Regions from separate parts of the Pseudomonas sp. S3_A09 genome, predicted to be linked through region 3. Evidence: riboswitches for the same ligand, from Rfam matches in the RefSeq annotation. Region 3 holds a riboswitch; each other region holds the start of a gene.

Region 1 (5,769 bases), 290 kb from region 3:
CGGTGCAAGCGGCGCTGATCGGTCGTTTCCAGAACAGCGGCCAAGTCTGCGCCGCCGCCAAGCGCCTGATCATCGAAGAAGGTGTGGTGGAGGCTTTCACCGTCAAATTCCTGGAAGCCAGCCGCGCTCTGGTGATGGGCGACCCGACGTCAGCCGCCACCTACATCGGCCCGATGGCACGCTTCGACCTGCGCGACGAGCTGCACGGCCAGGTCCAGGCGACCTTGGAAGAAGGCGCCACCCTGCTGCTGGGCGGCCACAAAGTGCCCGGCGCCGGCAACTACTACGAACCGACCGTGCTGGCAGACGTCACCGACCAGATGACCTCGTTCAAACAGGAACTGTTCGGCCCAGTCGCCTCGATCATCACCGCCCGTGATGCCGACCATGCGGTGGCCCTGGCGAATGACAGCGAGTTTGGCCTCACGGCCAGCATCTTCACCACCGACTCCGCGAAGGCACGGGACATCGCCAATCAGCTGGAAACCGGCGGCATCTTCATCAACGCCTTCAGCGTCTCCGACCCTCGGGTGGCATTTGGTGGCGTGAAAAAGAGTGGTTTCGGACGCGAGCTATCGCACTTCGGCGTGCGGGAATTCTGCAACGCCCAGACGGTGTGGCTGGATCGCAAGTAAATCAAGCGACATCGGTGGCAAGGGGGCCTGTCGAACCGTCCCGCTAGACCTAAAGCGGCCTCAACAGCGAATATGCCGTCGCACGCACTGCACCAGCCCATCCAGCGCCTGCGACTTCACCGGCGCGAGCACGCAAACGGTGTGCTCGCGCTCGTCGTCCTTTACCGTCACGGTGTAATGCACTTGGCCCGGATTACCGGGGGCAGGCGCATTGCTGGGCGGCAGTTGAAAGAAGTCGCAAGCCTCGACAAGCTGCCGCAGCTCCTGTTGTTCCTGCTCCGGCAGCGTGTCCAGTTCCACCGTCTGTGGCTTGGCCAGGCCCGGAAAAAAACCGGGCCCGCCGTTTTCCTTGATTGAAATTTGCATGGCCGTTCCTCTCGTCAGACAGCAATGCCGACCGCCTTCCAACCGTCCTTGACCGCTTTCTGTTCGTCCTTGTTAGCGCCGTAGAGTCGGCCTGCAATATCGTAAGTAATGCGCGCAAAGCGCAGGAAACCCGAGTTGGGCCGCAGCCGCGCATCACGCAGCGCGTCATACCAGATGCGCCCGGCGCGCTCCCAGGCGAACCCGCCCAGTATGGTCGCCACCTGGTAGAACGCATGGTTGGGAATGCCGGAGTTGATATGCACCCCGCCATTGTCCTCGTAGGTCTGCACAAAATCATCCATGTGCCCGGGCTGGGGGTCCTTGCCCAGCAGTTTGTCGTCAAACGCCGTGCCGGGGGCTTTCATCGAGCGCAGGGCGGTGCCTTTGATCTTTTGGGTGAACAGCCCTTTGCCGATCAACCAATCGGCGTCTTCCGCACGTTGCTTCAACGCATACTGCTTGATCAGCGAACCGAACACGTCCGACAGCGATTCATTCAACGCCCCGGACTGGTTGAAATACATCAGTTTGGCCTCGTCCTCGGTGACGCCGTGGGCCAACTCATGGCCAATCACGTCGAGGGCCACCGTAAAGCGGTTGAACAACTGCCCGTCTCCATCCCCGAACACCATCTGGGTCGAGTTCCAGAACGCATTGTTGTAGTTCTGGCCAAAGTGCACAGTGGCGTCCAGCGCCATCCCGGCATCGTCGATGGAGTTGCGATCGAAGACCTCGTCGAAAAAATCGAAGGTGGCGCCCAAGCCATCATAGGCCTCGTCCACCGCCGCATCACCACTGGCGGGCTGCCCCTCGCCACGCACCAGCGTGCCCGGCAGGCTGTCGGCGCCCTCGGCGCTGTAGATCGAGCGGCGTTTATCGGCCCCCATGGCCAGGGCCATATGCGCCGGTCCCTTGGCAGGCACGGCGACCATCCGTAGCGAGCGGAACGTTGTGTCCTTGGCGCGGGTGCGCAACGCGACCTCCCGTTGCGCTTTGTCCCCGTTGCGCGCGATCTGGTCGAGCATATAGGGCGGGATCAGGCAGAAAATCGGATTACGATTCGGCTGGCGAACACACATTGGCTGGCTCCATTTGGCAGGTAACAACGTCCGGGTCATCGATTCAGGATAGCCTCCAGGGGTTATCGCGTGTCATCAATTGTCATTAACCTATGTTGCAGTCGTGTTTATCCAAGGAGGACTGACCGATGCCCGCACGTAAAGCCAAAATCGACCTTTCATACCGCCCCAGGCTCGCTGACCTGCGCCCATTGATCGCACCGAGCCCCACATTGCTGGAGGCACGAGCCGCGACGCCCCGCGTCACCTCGGCCAACGACTTGAAGGACCGACGCGGCTACGCTGAGGACTTTCTCGGCAGCTTCGGGGTGCCCTGGCCTACGGTTGAAGAGACCTTGGCCGGCGATGTCCAGAAGCGCCTGGACTACACGCACTTCTCGATAACGATGTCACGCTCGAAGCGGCTCGCGCTGTATGTGGGCGTCAACATCGATGGCGGGCAGCATATGGACATCATTCGCAGCAACGACACCTGGGCCTACGACGGACGCCTGCCCATTGATGCGCAGGTGGGCGAAGCACTGTATGCCAGCAACGGCCTGGATCGCGGCCACCTGGTGCGCCGACAAGACCCCAACTGGGGCGACGCGGCGCAAACCGCCAACTTCGACACCTTCCACTTCACCAACTGTTCACCGCAGATGAGCGGGTTCAACCAGAAAACGTGGCTGGAGCTCGAAGACTACATCCTCGACAACACCCAGCGCTGGAAAGCCCGAGCCACCGTGTTCACCGGCCCGGTGTTCGCCGACGAAGACCGGGTGTACCGGGGCGTCCAGATCCCCAAGGCGTTCTGGAAAGTGGTCGCCTACCTCAGCGATGACGGCAAGCCTTCGGCCAGCGCCTACATGATCGACCAGAGCCGCGAGCTGGGCCAGCTCGACCTGGTGTTCGGCCAGCTCAGGACCTACCAGCGCAGCGTAATCCAGATAGAACGCCTCACCGGCCTGCGTTTTGCCAACCTGGCCGACTACGACGGCTTCAGCAACGAAGAACGCGCCACCGGCACGCGGATTGAAGCCCTGATACAGGGGCCTGAAGACATTCGTCTCTGACCGGGCGTGCCTCGGGCTATATCGCCCCGCCCTAATCAACTACCATACCGCGCCGGTTCCCAAACGGGACTAATAGGGAATCCGAAGCGCGGTACACCCTCGCCAATCGGAACTGCCCCCGCAACTGTAGGTGCTGAGCCTGCTCCCTGATGCCACTGGACCTTGTCCGGGAAGGCCGGAGCCTGGCGACGACGCATCAGTCAGGAGACCTGCCGGCCCAAGCTCAATTACCAACCGGCGGGGTGTCCGGGAAGGACATTCTTGCCTGTTTTTCTAGTGCAGCGCTTAAGGGTGTATTTCCGAATGGCACGTACGGTTCATTCGGAGATTGCCCCATGCTGCCACGCGTTACCGCCCTGCTCACCGGCCTGGGCTTCTGTGCCCTCGCCCAAGCCGCGCCCACCCACTACCCGCTGACCGTGGAAAACTGCGGCAGTCGCCTGACCTTCCAGCAAGCCCCCGCCCGCAGCGTGACCATCGGCCAGGCGGCCACCGAGATGCTCTACGCATTGGGCGTGGGCGACAAAGTGGTCGGCACCTCACTGTGGTTCAACAGCGTACTGCCGCAGTACAAGGTGCAGAACGACGGCATCGAGCGGCTAGCCAACAATGAGCCGAGCTTTGAAGCCGTGATCGCCAAGCGCCCGCAGCTGGTGGCCGCCGAGCTGGAGTGGGTGGTCGGGCCCCAGGGCGTGGTCGGCACCCGCGAGCAATTCCATGAACTGAAGATCCCCACTTACCTGCTGCCCTCCGACTGCGAAGGCAAGGACAACCTGGTAGGCGCCGACGGCACACGGCTGGAGCCGTTCCGAATCGAGACGATCTATAAAAGCATCAGCCAACTCGCCGAGATCTTCGACGTACAGGCGCGCGGCCAACAGTTGAACGACGACCTCAAGGTACGCTTGGCCAAATCTGTTGCCACCGTGCAAAGCAAAGGCCTCAAGCAAGCCAGTGCCTTGGTGTGGTTCTCCAGTTCCGAGATGGCCAGCGATCCTTACGTGGCCGGCCACAAGGGCATTCCAGAGTTCATGCTGGAAACCCTCGGTCTGCACAACGTGGTGCAATCCGATGAAGAATGGCCCGCCGTCGGCTGGGAAACCCTCGCCAAGGCCAACCCGACCTTTCTGGTGATCGCACGCATGGACCGCCGCCGCTACCCCGCCGACGACCATGAAAAGAAACTGGCCTTCCTGCGCAGCGATCCCGTGACTCGCAACATGGACGCGGTGAAAAACAACCGCATCATCATCCTCGATGCCCTGGCGCTGCAGGCCAGCATCCGCACGTTCGACGGGCTTGAGCAACTGGCCACGGCCATCGACGGCTACGACCTGCCCAAATGACGCGCACCCTACTCGCCCTGGCCCTGCTATTAGCCGCCCTACTCGCGGGGGTGGCGATCGGCGAAACCGCCATCTCGCCGCAAGTCGTGCTCCAGGTGCTCGCCAACAAACTGTGGGCGGCCAGCTACGTGCTTGACCCCATCGACGAAGGCGTGGTGTGGAACTACCGCCTCACCCGCGCCCTGGTCGCCGCTGCGTGTGGCGCCGGGCTGGCGACGTGCGGGGTGATCCTGCAATCGCTGTTGCGCAACCCACTGGCCGATCCCTACCTGCTGGGCATCAGTGCCGGCGCTTCGACTGGCGCGGTGCTGGTGGCGTTGATCGGCGTGGGCGGCGGGTTGATTTCGTTGTCGGCGGGCGCGTTTGTTGGCGCCATGGCGGCGTTTGCGCTGGTGATCCTGCTGGCGCGCGCCAGCGGTTCGGCCAGCGGCACCGGCCAGATCATCCTGGCGGGCATTGCCGGCTCGCAGTTGTTCAATGCGCTCACCGCCTTCCTGATCACCAAATCCGCCAGTTCCGAACAGGCGCGCGGCATCCTGTTCTGGCTGCTCGGCAACCTCAGTGGTGTGCGCTGGCCCTCGGTGTGGTTAGCGGTGCCGGTGGCCGTTGCAGGCTTGGCGGTGTGCCTGTGGCACCGCCGTGCGTTGGATGCGTTTACCTTCGGCAGCGACTCGGCAGCGTCCCTCGGCATTCCGGTGCGCCGGGTGCAATTTGTGCTGGTGGGCTGCGCGGCCCTGGTGACGGCGGTGATGGTGTCGATTGTTGGCTCCATCGGCTTTGTCGGATTGGTAATCCCCCACGCCGTGCGCCTGCTGCTCGGCACCGGGCACTCGCGCTTGCTGCCGGCCAGTGCGTTGGGCGGCGCGTTGTTCTTGATTGCAGCCGATGTACTGTCGCGCACCTTGATCAAAGGCCAGGTGATTCCGGTCGGCGTGGTCACGGCGCTGGTCGGCGCGCCGGTGTTTGCGCTGATCCTCATTGGCCGGAGGAATGCGCGATGACAGTACTGAGCTGCAAAGGGTTGGGCTTCAAGGTGCGTGAAGCGCAGTTGCTGCGCGATATCCATCTGGACGTGCAGCCGGGCGAAACCCTCGGCATCGTCGGGCCGAACGGCTCCGGCAAATCCACCTTGCTCAAGCTGCTCGCCGGGCTGCGCACGCCGGCGTCCGGCGAAGTCTTACTGGGCGGCCAACACCTGGGCAAGCTGTCGCGCCGCGCCATCGCGCAGCAGCTGGCAGTGGTCGAACAGCAGGCCGACACCGACGACGCCATCCGCGTGTTCGACGCG
Region 2 (5,769 bases), 1.8 Mb from region 3:
AGCGTTTCGAGAAGATTGTGGACCGCTGGGGTGTGCGGCGCAGTCATCCTTTGTTTTGGCAGTACTTCCATGATGTGTCGCAGTACATTCGGGAGACTACGCCGGTGGAAGAGGGGGTGTTGGATATGAATCGGTATCAGAACTTGTGAGATCTTTTCGGAGTGCATATCCGTTGCTGCGGTAACGGCTGATATTGGTTCCGCCCTTACGGCGCCTTAGATCAAAAGCCAGAGCAAGCGCGACTCGCTTCGCATCGTGGATACGCTTTTCGTCCTCTTTAGGAGCCGGCTTGCCGGCGAAAAACGTGAGAACGCCGCGTTTTGTCTGGTTACCCGCGTCATCGTTAACCACCATCGAAGGCAAGCCAGCTCCTACAGGGACTGCGTTTGCCCTTGCCTTTGCTCTACACCACTCAGGCCGCCGTGCTCTTGCGGCCCCCCAAACCCCTGCCGGATCACGGGCACACCGAGTGTTGGGGCAAGAGCCTTTTGGTTGCTTTTGGGCTCTTTTCAAAAGTGGCCCGCCGTAAGGGCGGAACCCATAGCAGCCATCACCCAAATAACGGATATGTACACCCCCCTAAAAAACCTATCCCGACAAAAACACTAGGACTTTGTACCTGCGTAATATTTTGGCGTAAACTGCTGGCAAGCCTGTGAGGAGTTTCCATGACTGCCATAACCATTACCGACGCCGCCCACGATTACCTGGCTGACCTGCTGTCCAAGCAGAACACCCCGGGTATCGGCATCCGCGTCTTTATCACCCAGCCCGGCACCCAATACGCCGAGACTTGCATTGCCTACTGCAAGCCTGGGGAAGAGAAACCTGAAGACACCGCCCTGGGGCTGAAAAGCTTCACCGCGTACATCGATGCCTTCAGCGAAGCCTTCCTCGACGACGCCGTGGTCGACTACGCCACCGACCGCATGGGCGGCCAGTTGACCATCAAGGCGCCAAACGCCAAGGTGCCGAACGTCAACGCCGACAGCCCGGTGAACGAGCGCATCAATTACTACCTGCAGACCGAGATCAACCCAGGCCTGGCCAGCCACGGCGGCCAGGTCAGCCTGATCGACGTGGTCGAAGACGGCATTGCGGTGTTGAAATTCGGCGGCGGCTGCCAAGGCTGTGGCCAGGCGGACGTGACCCTGCGTGAAGGCATTGAGCGCACCTTGCTGGAGCGTATTCCAGAGCTCAAGGGCGTGCGTGACGTGACCGACCACACGCAGAAAGAAAACGCCTACTACTGAATAAGGCGTTCACTGCGAGCAGAAAAAACGGCGCCCCGTGAGCGCCGTTTTTTTATGCCTGGGTTTCAGGGGCGGTAAAGGTGAGCATGGCCCGCGCGATACAGCGACGACTCACTGAAGCTGTCACTTGCCAACACCCGGCCCACCACAATCAATGCCGTGCGCCGAAAGCCTTTGGCCGCCACCTTCTCGGTAATGTCACTCAACGTGCCCATCGCCCAATCCTGATCCGGCCAGGTTGCCCGGTGCACCACGGCAATCGGGCAATCCGCGCCGTAGTGCGGCAGCAGCTCAGCGACGATCTTCTCCAGGTGATTGACCCCCAGGTGGATCGCCATGGTGGTGCCATGCCGGGCCAGGCTGTCGAAATCCTCGCCGGCGGGCATGCGGGTTTTGTCGGCATAGCGGGTCAGGATCACGCTTTGGGCGATATCGGGCAGGGTCAGCTCGGTTTCCAGCAGGGCGGCGCAGGCGGCCACGGCGGTGACGCCGGGAATGATCTGGAAGGGAATGCCCAGCTCCCGCAGATGGCGGATCTGTTCGCCAATGGCGCCATACAGGCTCGGGTCACCGGAATGGACGCGGGCCACGTCCTGGCCGTTGTCGTGGGCGGTTTTGATCAGGTCAATGATCTGTTCCAGGTGCAATTCGGCGCTGTTGACCACCGTTAGCGCCGAATGGCCGTCCAATACCGCCGCCGGAACCAATGAGCCGGCATAGATGATTACCGGGCAACTACGGATCAGCCGCTGGCCTTTGACGGTGATCAATTCCGGGTCGCCGGGGCCTGCGCCGATGAAGTAGACGGTCATGGTGGTTCCTGTCGAAAAACGGGCGAGCATGAATGTTGCTCATGATCGGGGGCGGCAATTATCGGGATTTTAGCCGGCGCAGGCTAATGCAAAGGTGGCTTGGGCGGTTTTTTTGCGAGTGATCAACAGGCGGGCAGGGCTGCCTGCAAGGTGCTCGGCGAGTGCCAGCGCGGCGCTTTCGGCGATGCCATAACAGCCGGTGTGGGCAAAAGCGATGTCGGATTTGTGGCTCAGGCGGTGTTCAAACGCCGCCAGTTGCTCGGCGCTGAAACACTGCAGTGGCAGGTTCAGCCTCTGGGCCAGAGCCAGTAACCCCGGTTCATTCTGTTTGCGATCGATACTGGCCAGCGCGCTAATGCGGTGACGCTCGATACCGCCCTCGGCGAGGGCCGAATCGAACAGCGCCAGCAAGGTGTGAAGATCACAACCCCGCTGGCAACCCAGGCCGATCACCAGGGTCATGCCGAGTATTGGTCGTCACGGTTGCGGCGGAACAGCCACGCGCTGATCAGGCCCAGTGCGAGCCAGAAAGCGACGTTGGTCAACTGTGAAGCGATCTTGAATTGTGCTTCCAGGGCTTGCGGTGCCAGCATCGAATGCACTTCGGGCTGTGGCGCGCCAATCACGTGGGGGACGGCGAGGATCGCCACGCCCAGCACTTTCAACAGCCAGTTACGACCAAATACGATCAAAGCGATGCCGGCAGCCGTAGAAGCCGCAGTGCCGATCCACCAGGTCTGGCGCAGCGCCAGGTCCGCGGCGGCAGTGCCCGGCAGCTCAGGCGGCAGGCCCATCGTCGGTGCCAGCACGAAGGTTGCGTAACCGGCCAAGCCCCACAGCAAGCCTTGGGCGGTGCGGGTTGGCGCGCGCAGTGTGTAGAGACCGGCCAGCATCAGCGCAAAACCGACCGCGACCACCAGATTACCGCCTGTGGTGGAGAGCACGCGCTGCCAGCCGTCTTCCGGCTCCCAGGCTTCGGCATCGTGGGTGTGGGCGGCAGCGCCTTCGGTGTGTTCGTGGGCCACTTCGGTGGCGGCCGGGGCCTTTTCAAAGGTTTCCGCCTGCAGAATCAGCGGGGCGACCCAGAAGCTTTGCAGCAAGGTCAGCAACAGGGCGGCCAGCAGGCCGGTGAAACCTGCAGTTTGCGCGATACGCTTGATCATGTCGGCAGGTCTCAGTGGCACGGGAACGCAGCGCTGTGGCGGGTATCGTGGGCAGCGTTGTGCACGGCCTCGATGTGCGAGAAACCGGCAAAGTACACCAGGCACGCACCAAGGATCGACGCGCCGATGGCGGCGGTCAGGCGTTGGCTCAGGGTGGCGGTGCTGCTGGCGGAGTGCGAGGTGCTGCTGACGATCGACATGGCGCGTCCCTTTCAGGTGTCTGGGTGAAACGAGCGCATGGAAACCCCGCGAGCCAGGCACGCAGGGTTTGAACAGCGCCCGCCCACCGCGGGTTTGTTATCTGAATTTTTCGGGCCGGTCTCCGGGCTTGCGAGGGGCAATGTGCCTAATAAGCATCGCCTTCCCATGCCGTCGAGGCACAGTGGATCTGACGCTTCACTCGCTTACCGTTGCGGGGGCAGCACCGGACTGGTCATATCGCTATGACGCACCGGTTTCCCGTTTCACCCTGTGAAGGGCACCCGAAACAAGATGTGTAGGAGAGCATGGGGGTGGGAGGGGAGTCAATTGGGGTGTGTACATATCCGTTGCTGCGGTGATGGCTGAAATGGGTTCCGCTCCTACAGCGAACCGCCTTTGCTCTACACCACTCAAGCCGGCTGTCAGGCCGCTGTGCTTTTGCTTTTGCTTTTGCTTTTGCTTTTGATCTTGATCTTGATCTTGATCTTGATCTTGATCCTAAGCGCCCCGTCAAACACGCTGGCCGGAATTCGACAGGGATTTGGGGGGTAAACCGGCAGGGATGCCGGTTTAGCCGCCCCGCGCCATGGATGGCGCGTGGCGGCGGCCCCCCAAATCCCTGTCGGATTACGGGCACACCGAGCGTGAGCGAGGTGCCGAGTGTTGGGGCAAGAGCCCTTTGGTTACTTTGGGGCTCTTTTCCAAAGTGACCCGCCGTAAGGGCGGAACCCATTTCAGCCGTTACCGCAGAAACGGATATGTACACTAACCCAACCAATCCAACCCCATCATTGACCATCCCCCAAGCACTGCGTAGCCTTACACCCTTCGAGGTTCTTCGGCCCAGGCCGAAGCTAAGAAGGGAACGCGGTCCAAGCCGCGGCTGCCCCCGCAACTGTAAAGGGTTCAGCTGACTGCCACGCCACTGCCGACAAGGCGGGAAGGCGCAGCCAGCGCCGGTCGCAAGACCCGCAAGCCCCAAGCCAGGAGACCTGCCTCGCAACCGATTTTCTACTTCAACCGGGCGGGGTGATCCGGTGACGAAATCCGCTGCTGCGCGCCGTCGCAGGGCCTATCGTCCCGTATGCCCGCCCCCAAGGGCATCCGATGAAAACACTGGCCAAACTCCCCGTCACCATCGTCACCGGCTTCCTCGGCTCGGGCAAGACTACCTTGCTGCGCCACATGCTCGATAACGCCCAGGGCCGTCGCATCGCCGTGATCGTCAACGAATTCGGCGAACTGGGTATCGACGGTGAAATCCTCAAGCAGTGCTCCATCGGCTGCACCGAAGAAGAAGCCAACGGCCGCGTCTACGAGTTGGCCAATGGCTGCCTGTGCTGCACCGTGCAAGAAGAGTTCTTTCCAGTGATGCGCGAGTTGGTGGCCCGTCGCGGCGACCTCGACCATATCCTCATCGAAACCTCCGGCCTGGCCCTGCCAAAACCGCTGGTACAAGCCTTTCAGTGGCCGGAAATCCGCAGCGCCTGCACCGTCGACGCTGTGATCACCGTGGTCGACAGTCCGGCCGTGGCCGCCGGCACCTTCGCCGCTTTCCCGGACCAGGTGGATGCCCAGCGCAAGCTCGACCCGAACCTGGACCACGAGTCGCCGCTGCATGAGCTGTTCGCCGACCAACTGGCCAGCGCCGACCTGGTGATCCTCAACAAGAGCGACCTGATCAGCCCTGAAGACCTGGCCCGTGTGCGCCTGGAAGTCGCGGAAGAACTGCCGCCCGCGGTGAAGATCATTGAAGCCAGCAGCGGTCGTTTGCCGTTGGACGTGCTGATCGGCCTGGGTGCCGGCTCTGAAGAGCATATCGACGGTCGCCACAGTCATCACGACCATCACCATGACGGTGAAGACGATCATGACCATGATCACGACGCCTTCGACTCCATCTCCATCGACCTGCCGCAGGCCGATGAAGCGCTGCTGCTCGACGCCCTGACCCAGTTGGTGGTGCAACACGGCATCCTGCGCGTCAAAGGCTTCGCTGCGATTCCGAACAAGCCGATGCGCCTGCTGATCCAAGGGGTGGGTACGCGTTTCGACAAGCACTTCGACCGTGCCTGGGGCCCGGACGAAGCACGCATCACACGCTTGGTGCTGATCGGTCAGGACCTCGACGCGGCGGGCCTTGAAGCGCAACTGCGCGCAGCCCTCAGCGTTTAACCCATGCACCTGCTCAGGACCCAGCCCGGTGGTTTCGTCTCGGACGACAATATTGCCGACCTCGGACAAACCCCCGCTGATCTGGTGATCCTGTGCAGCGGCGATTCCAGCCTGGCGCTGCTGGCCGAAGCGGCCCAGCAGTTGCCGGACGATTACCCCAGCTTT
Region 3 (5,769 bases):
GGCGGCGCCGCCCAACTCCACGCCCAGGGCGCCGGCACCGGCAGCCATTACCGGGCCAGCGTTCGGGCTGTCCCAGGTCGGGCCCTGGGTGCGCCAGCATTTGAGCGCCAGACGAGTCTTACCCAGTACCGCATAGGTCAACGCCACCAGGCGTGCAGGAATGTAGTTCAGCACGTCGTCAATCTTTGCCGCCGCCCAGCCGAAGCGTTCAAAACGTTCGTTGCGATAGCCCCACATGGCATCAAGGGTGTTGCTCAGGCGATAAAGCACCACGCCCGGCACCCCCGCGAGCACAAACCAGAACAGCGCGGCGAAGACCGCATCGCTGCCGTTCTCCAGCACCGACTCAGTGGCCGCGCGGGCGACTTCGGTGCTGTCCAGTTCACTGGTCTGACGGCTTACGAGGTAGCTCACGCGCCGGCGCGCTTCGTCCAGGTCATCGCTGCGCAAGGCCTGGGCCACCGGGATCACATGCTCGCCAAGGCTGCGCATGCCAAGCGCGCAGTACAACGCCAGGATCTCCAATACCCAGCCGATGTACGGCGCCCAGGATAAAGCCGTAGCCAGCAGAGTCAGCGGCACCACGGCGATAACCCACGCGGTCACGCCATGACTGCGCCAGCCGCGACCACCGGTATTGAAACGTTGCTCGATGCGCCCGGCGAAATTGCCGAACGCCACCAGCGGATGCCAGCGTCTGGGTTCGCCCAGCAGCGCATCCAGCGCGACTGCAGCGACACACAGCAAGGCCACACTCATTGACTCACTCCCCACCCATTCTCATACAACATGTCACTCAGCGGCCGAGGCTCGGTCCAGCCTTCGAGTTGCAACATCGGGGCCGGGTAGAACTCGGCCACCGGCCCCAGGCACAGCACGGCCAAAGGTTTCGCGCCGGGTGGCAAACCCAGCAGATCAGCCAGGGCCTGGGGCTCGAACAGCGAGACCCAGCCCATGCCCAGCCCTTCGACACGGGCCGCCAGCCAAAGATTCTGAATAGCACAGGACAGTGACGCCATGTCCATTTCAGGCAACGTGCGCCGCCCAAAAATGTGCCGCTCACGGTCATCCATCAACGCCGCCACCAGCACTTCGGCGCAGTCGTGAATGCCTTCGACCTTGAGCTTCATGAACTCATCGGAGCGTTCACCCAGGGCTTCGGCGGTGCGTATGCGTTCTTCTTCCACCAGTTGTTGAATCTGCCCACGCAACGGACGGTCGCTGATGCGGATAAAACGCCAGGGCTGCATCAGGCCGACACTGGGTGCCTGGTGCGCGGCCTGGAGCAGACGATGGAGCAATTCGGGGGCGACAGTGCCGCCGCTGAAGTGGCGCATGTCGCGACGTTCAGCGATGGCGCGGTAGACGGCCTGGCGGTCGGCCTCGGGGAAGGCGTTGTCGGTCATGGCCTCATCGCCGGCAAGCCGGCGCCTACAGGATCGGGCGCGAACAATGCGGCCACCGCCTGGGGATTCGAGGGGAAGTAAAAGTGTACGTAGGAAGCCGTCATCCGCCCCTGCCGATAAACCGCCTCGGCACCGCGTCCGCCATTGGGGCTAAGGCCACGGGCAATCGGCTGCCATTCGGTGGTGGTCAGGGAGTGGTGATAGGTATGGCCGCGCAGCGTGCCTTCGGGCAATTCGACATTTTGCAGCGCCAAGGCCGCGAGTTTCTTCTGCATCACCGCATCGCCTTGCAGCAGGCCCACCAGTTCGGCGCGAACACCCTCGACATCGGTCAGCGAGTCCAGCAGGTAGAGCATGCCGCCGCATTCGGCGAGCAGCGGTTTGCCGGCGGCATGATGAGCGCGGATGGCGTCAAGCATCGAGGTGTTCTCCGCCAGCGCCTGGTGGTGCAATTCCGGATAACCACCGGGCAGATAGAGGCTGTCGACATCAGGCAATTCGCGATCGTGGATCGGCGAGAAAAACTCCAGTTCAGCGCCCATTGCCCGCAGCAGGTCGAGGCTGGCGCCATAGGTAAACGCGAAGGCTTCGTCGCGGGCCACGGCGATGCGCACACCGTTGAGCAATGGCTGGGTTTCGATCACTTCCGGTGCGGCAAAGGTCACTGGCGGCGGCAAAGCCACTTCGCAACTGCTGCCCAGCGCTTGGGCGGCTGCATCGAGACGCACATCGAGGTCGTTCAGTTCGCTCGCCTGTACCAGGCCTAAGTGACGGCTAGGCAGTTCGATACCGGTCTCGCGGGATAACGCGCCGTACCAGCGCAGGCCTTCGGTGAGGCTGCCTTCGAGCAATTGTGCGTGACGCAAGGTGCCAACGCGATTGGCCAGCACCCCGGCAAACGGCAGATCCGGCTGATAACGTGCCAGGCCCAGGGCCAACGCGCCGAAGGTCTGGGCCATCGCCGTACCGTCAATCACGCCCAAGACAGGCACGCCGAAGTGTCGCGCCAGGTCGGCGCTCGACGGTGTGCCATCGAACAGGCCCATCACGCCTTCGATCAGGATCAGGTCCGCCTCCCCCGCCGCTTCCCATAGCAAGCGACGACTTTCCTGCTCGCCCACCATCCACATGTCCAATTGATACACCGGCGCACCGCTGGCGCGTTCGTGGATCATCGGATCGAGGAAGTCCGGGCCGCATTTGAACACGCGTACCCTGCGCCCCAGGTTGCGGTGCAATCGGGCAAGCGCGGCGGTGACGGTGGTTTTGCCCTGGCCGGACGCCGGTGCGGCAATCAAGACGGCCGGGCAATGACGGGGCTGATTCAAAGTTCGACGCCCTTCTGTGCCTTGATACCGGCTTGGAACGCGTGTTTGAGCATGCCCATTTCGGTGACGGTGTCGCCCATTTCGATCAGTTCAGGCTTGGCACCGCGGCCGGTGACCACCACGTGTTGCATCGGCGGGCGGGCTTGCAGGTCGCTGAGCACCTGGTCCAGGTCGAGATAGCCGTGCTTGAGGGCGATGTTCAGTTCGTCGAGTACGACAAGACCGATAGACGGGTCCTGCAGCAACTCGCGGGAAACCGCCCAGGCGGCTTCGGCGGCGGCGATGTCACGCTGGCGGTCCTGGGTTTCCCAGGTGAAGCCTTCGCCCATGACATGAAAGCGCACTTGCTCGGGGAAACGGCGGAAGAACAATTCCTCACCGGTACTGTTGCGCCCCTTGATGAACTGCACCACACCGCACTGCATGCCGTGCCCCATGGCTCGGGCCAGCATGCCGAACGCGGAGCTGCTCTTGCCTTTGCCGTTGCCGGTCAGCACTAGCAACAGGCCGCACTCGTTCGGGGAGTTGGCGATGCGTTCATCGATCACGGCTTTTTTGCGCAGCATGCGCGCCAGGTGGCGTTCGTCGCGGTCGGGGGAATCGGTCATGGCAGCTCTCCGTTGGGGCTGGACAAAAACGGCGGGCAGGAAAAAGAAAAAACAGATAGCCAAGCATCGCCCACCGTGATGCTGTTGGATGTTGCAGGCCGGTCTCCGGGCTCATGAGTGGCGCGCGTCTTATAGAAGCGCGTACCGACGCTGCGCCTTCCCATATCGCGAGCGATACAGTGGCAAAAGGCAGCGTCTTGACTCATTTACCGTTGCGGGGGCAGCGCCGGGATCGCGGCGTCACTGTGTACAAGTGCGCTCACTCACCGGCTTCCCTGTTTCACTCCGTCGACCCATGGGCCACAGAGCACCTGGAACAAGCGGCGAAGGGTAGTAGTTTGAGGGGCGAGCTGCAAGCTTCAAGCTGATCGCCGCAAGCAGGCATCGCACCGCTTGCAGCTTCACGCGTGAAACCTGCCGCTGCTTTCTAGGGATTACGCGCCAGATTGCCTGGCAACACGCGCTTGGCGCTCAGGTAGGCATTCTGCCAATACGCCTTGGACAAGGTGTCCAGCTTCACCGTACCGCCGGTTTGCGGTGCATGCACAAAACGGCCTTCACCGACGTAGATCCCGGCGTGGCTGACCTGTGAACCGCCGCCCGTGGCAAAGAACAACAGGTCGCCCGTCTGCAGATTCTGCTCGCTGACATCTTGCGCACGCATCACGATCAATTCGCGAGTGGTACGCGGCAGGGAGATACCGGCAGCGTCGCGGAAGACAAAACCGATCAGGCCACTGCAATCAAACCCGGAGTCCGGTGTATTGCCGCCCCACCGATAAGGCGTGCCGACCAGGCCCAGGGCACGGAAGAGGACGTCTTCGGCCGCAGGCGAGAAATTCTGGCTGGAATAGTTGAACACCGGCTTGGGCTTCACCGCTACGGGAGCAGGCGGCGGTGGACGACTTGCGCAGGCGCTGAGCAGCGCGGCGCAAAGAATGAGGATCAGGCGGGCCGAGGTCGACATGGGCAGAACAATCCTGGTCTGGATGCGGCTTTCGCTGCCGAACGCTGAAAACCAGAACGCGCAAGCAAAGCTCGCGCGAACGGATTACAACAATGTCCAGGGATTCTAGCGCTTACACGTCAAACTTCAAGTATCACTTTAAGTTTACTTGCTAGCGGTAACTGTCGTCGGGGCCATGGCGAGTGCGCGCTTGGCTTCGATGAAGGTTTTGCTCCAGTAGCTGTCGCCCAGATTGTCGACTCGAACACCGCCACTGCGACGGCTGCTGGAGTGGATAAACTGGTTGTCGCCCAAGTAGATACCGGCATGACTCACACGACCACGCCCTGCTGTACTGAAGAAAAGCAGATCACCGGGCTTGAGGTTGTTGCGCGCGACCAACGGTGCATCCACGTTGATCATTTCGCGGGTGGAGCGTGGCAGGTTCATGCCCGCTTCTTCACGAAACAGATAGCCGATGAAACCGCTGCAGTCGAAGCCGGCTTCAGAAGTGCCGCCGAAACGGTAACGGGTACCGATCAGGGACATGCCGCGTTCGAGGATGCTGTCGGCCAGAACGGGAAGCTGGTAAGGCTTGCTACCGGAGAAGTTGGTCAGCTCTTTTTCAGTTGCCAGCTCTTCTTCATAAACAGAAGCAGACTGTGCAGCAACGAATTTTGCCTGATTTTGAACCTGTGGTTTTTGCTGTTCTGCCACCTGTTGAGGGTGGGAGGCGCAACCAAACAACAGGGTAACGAGTGCGAGGGGCACGAGGGGTGCGAAGCGATTTAGCATGGGCACGACCGTGGCTGATATGTAAAGAAGACGAGACTATGCCCTCTATCACATCGATTTGCAAATTCAATCGTGATCTATGTGACTTCTTGTTTGGACCATGACATCTAAGCCCTTAACACCCCGTACCTGCCTTTTGCGTAGCCACATCGGCTCAAACGCAGGTTTTCTGGCGCCTGGAATTTGCCGAACGCGGCAAAAACAAAGGGCTGTCTACCAGCCGAGGGTTTCTTTCAAGAAGGGAATGGTCAGCTTGCGCTGGGCCTGCAAGGAGGCCTGGTCGAGCTGTTCGAGCAAATCGAACAATGCGCTCATGCTGCGTGTACCGCGAGTGAGAATAAAATGCCCCACCTCATCGGTGAGGTGCAGGCCACGACGGGAAGCACGCAGTTGCAAGGCACGCAATTTGTCTTCGTCGGAGAGCGGGCGCATCTGGAAGATCAGCGCCAAGGTCATCCGCGACTTGAGGTCGGCCAGCTTGATCGGCAATTCCCGTGGCGAGGTAGACGCGGCAATCAGCAGGCGCCGACCACTGTCACGCAAACGGTTGAACAAGTGAAAGAGCGCCTCTTCCCATTCCGCCTTGCCGGCGATCGCTTGCAGATCGTCCAGGCACACCAGCTCGTACTGCTCAAGATGGTCGAAAATGCCGATACCGCGATCCATCAACTCAGCCAGGGGCAGGT

What was found. A riboswitch is a leader RNA that binds a small molecule or an ion and turns the genes downstream of it on or off. The one in region 3 is predicted to bind cobalamin.
Positions count from the first base shown of each region.
Region 1: linked by a shared signal. The riboswitch ahead of AB4N92_RS02750 (ABC transporter substrate-binding protein) and the one ahead of cobO (cob(I)yrinic acid a,c-diamide adenosyltransferase) in region 3 are both predicted to bind cobalamin.
Region 2: linked by a shared signal. The riboswitch ahead of AB4N92_RS24420 (CbtB domain-containing protein) and the one ahead of cobO (cob(I)yrinic acid a,c-diamide adenosyltransferase) in region 3 are both predicted to bind cobalamin.

Region 1 is NZ_CP162752.1:562,354-568,122, forward strand. It holds gene AB4N92_RS02730 (aldehyde dehydrogenase family protein) at 1-635, shown strand, start outside; gene AB4N92_RS02735 (protealysin inhibitor emfourin) at 696-1,001, opposite strand; gene AB4N92_RS02740 (M4 family metallopeptidase) at 1,016-2,080, opposite strand; gene AB4N92_RS02745 (DNA/RNA non-specific endonuclease) at 2,209-3,135, shown strand; cobalamin riboswitch at 3,172-3,366, shown strand; gene AB4N92_RS02750 (ABC transporter substrate-binding protein) at 3,471-4,481, shown strand; gene AB4N92_RS02755 (FecCD family ABC transporter permease) at 4,478-5,482, shown strand; gene AB4N92_RS02760 (ABC transporter ATP-binding protein) at 5,479-5,769, shown strand, end outside.
Region 2 is NZ_CP162752.1:5,222,465-5,228,233, forward strand. It holds gene AB4N92_RS24395 (fatty acid cis/trans isomerase) at 1-149, shown strand, start outside; gene nfuA (Fe-S biogenesis protein NfuA) at 669-1,253, shown strand; gene cobM (precorrin-4 C(11)-methyltransferase) at 1,319-2,065, opposite strand; gene AB4N92_RS24410 (cobalamin biosynthesis protein) at 2,135-2,527, opposite strand; gene AB4N92_RS24415 (CbtA family protein) at 2,524-3,228, opposite strand; gene AB4N92_RS24420 (CbtB domain-containing protein) at 3,240-3,428, opposite strand; cobalamin riboswitch at 3,525-3,729, opposite strand; cobalamin riboswitch at 4,244-4,443, shown strand; gene cobW (cobalamin biosynthesis protein CobW) at 4,537-5,604, shown strand; gene cobN (cobaltochelatase subunit CobN) at 5,608-5,769, shown strand, end outside.
Region 3 is NZ_CP162752.1:854,185-859,953, forward strand. It holds gene cbiB (adenosylcobinamide-phosphate synthase CbiB) at 1-759, opposite strand, end outside; gene bluB (5,6-dimethylbenzimidazole synthase) at 756-1,406, opposite strand; gene AB4N92_RS04085 (cobyrinate a,c-diamide synthase) at 1,403-2,734, opposite strand; gene cobO (cob(I)yrinic acid a,c-diamide adenosyltransferase) at 2,731-3,342, opposite strand; cobalamin riboswitch at 3,422-3,672, opposite strand; gene AB4N92_RS04095 (C40 family peptidase) at 3,770-4,309, opposite strand; gene AB4N92_RS04100 (C40 family peptidase) at 4,454-5,083, opposite strand; gene hda (DnaA regulatory inactivator Hda) at 5,297-5,769, opposite strand, start outside.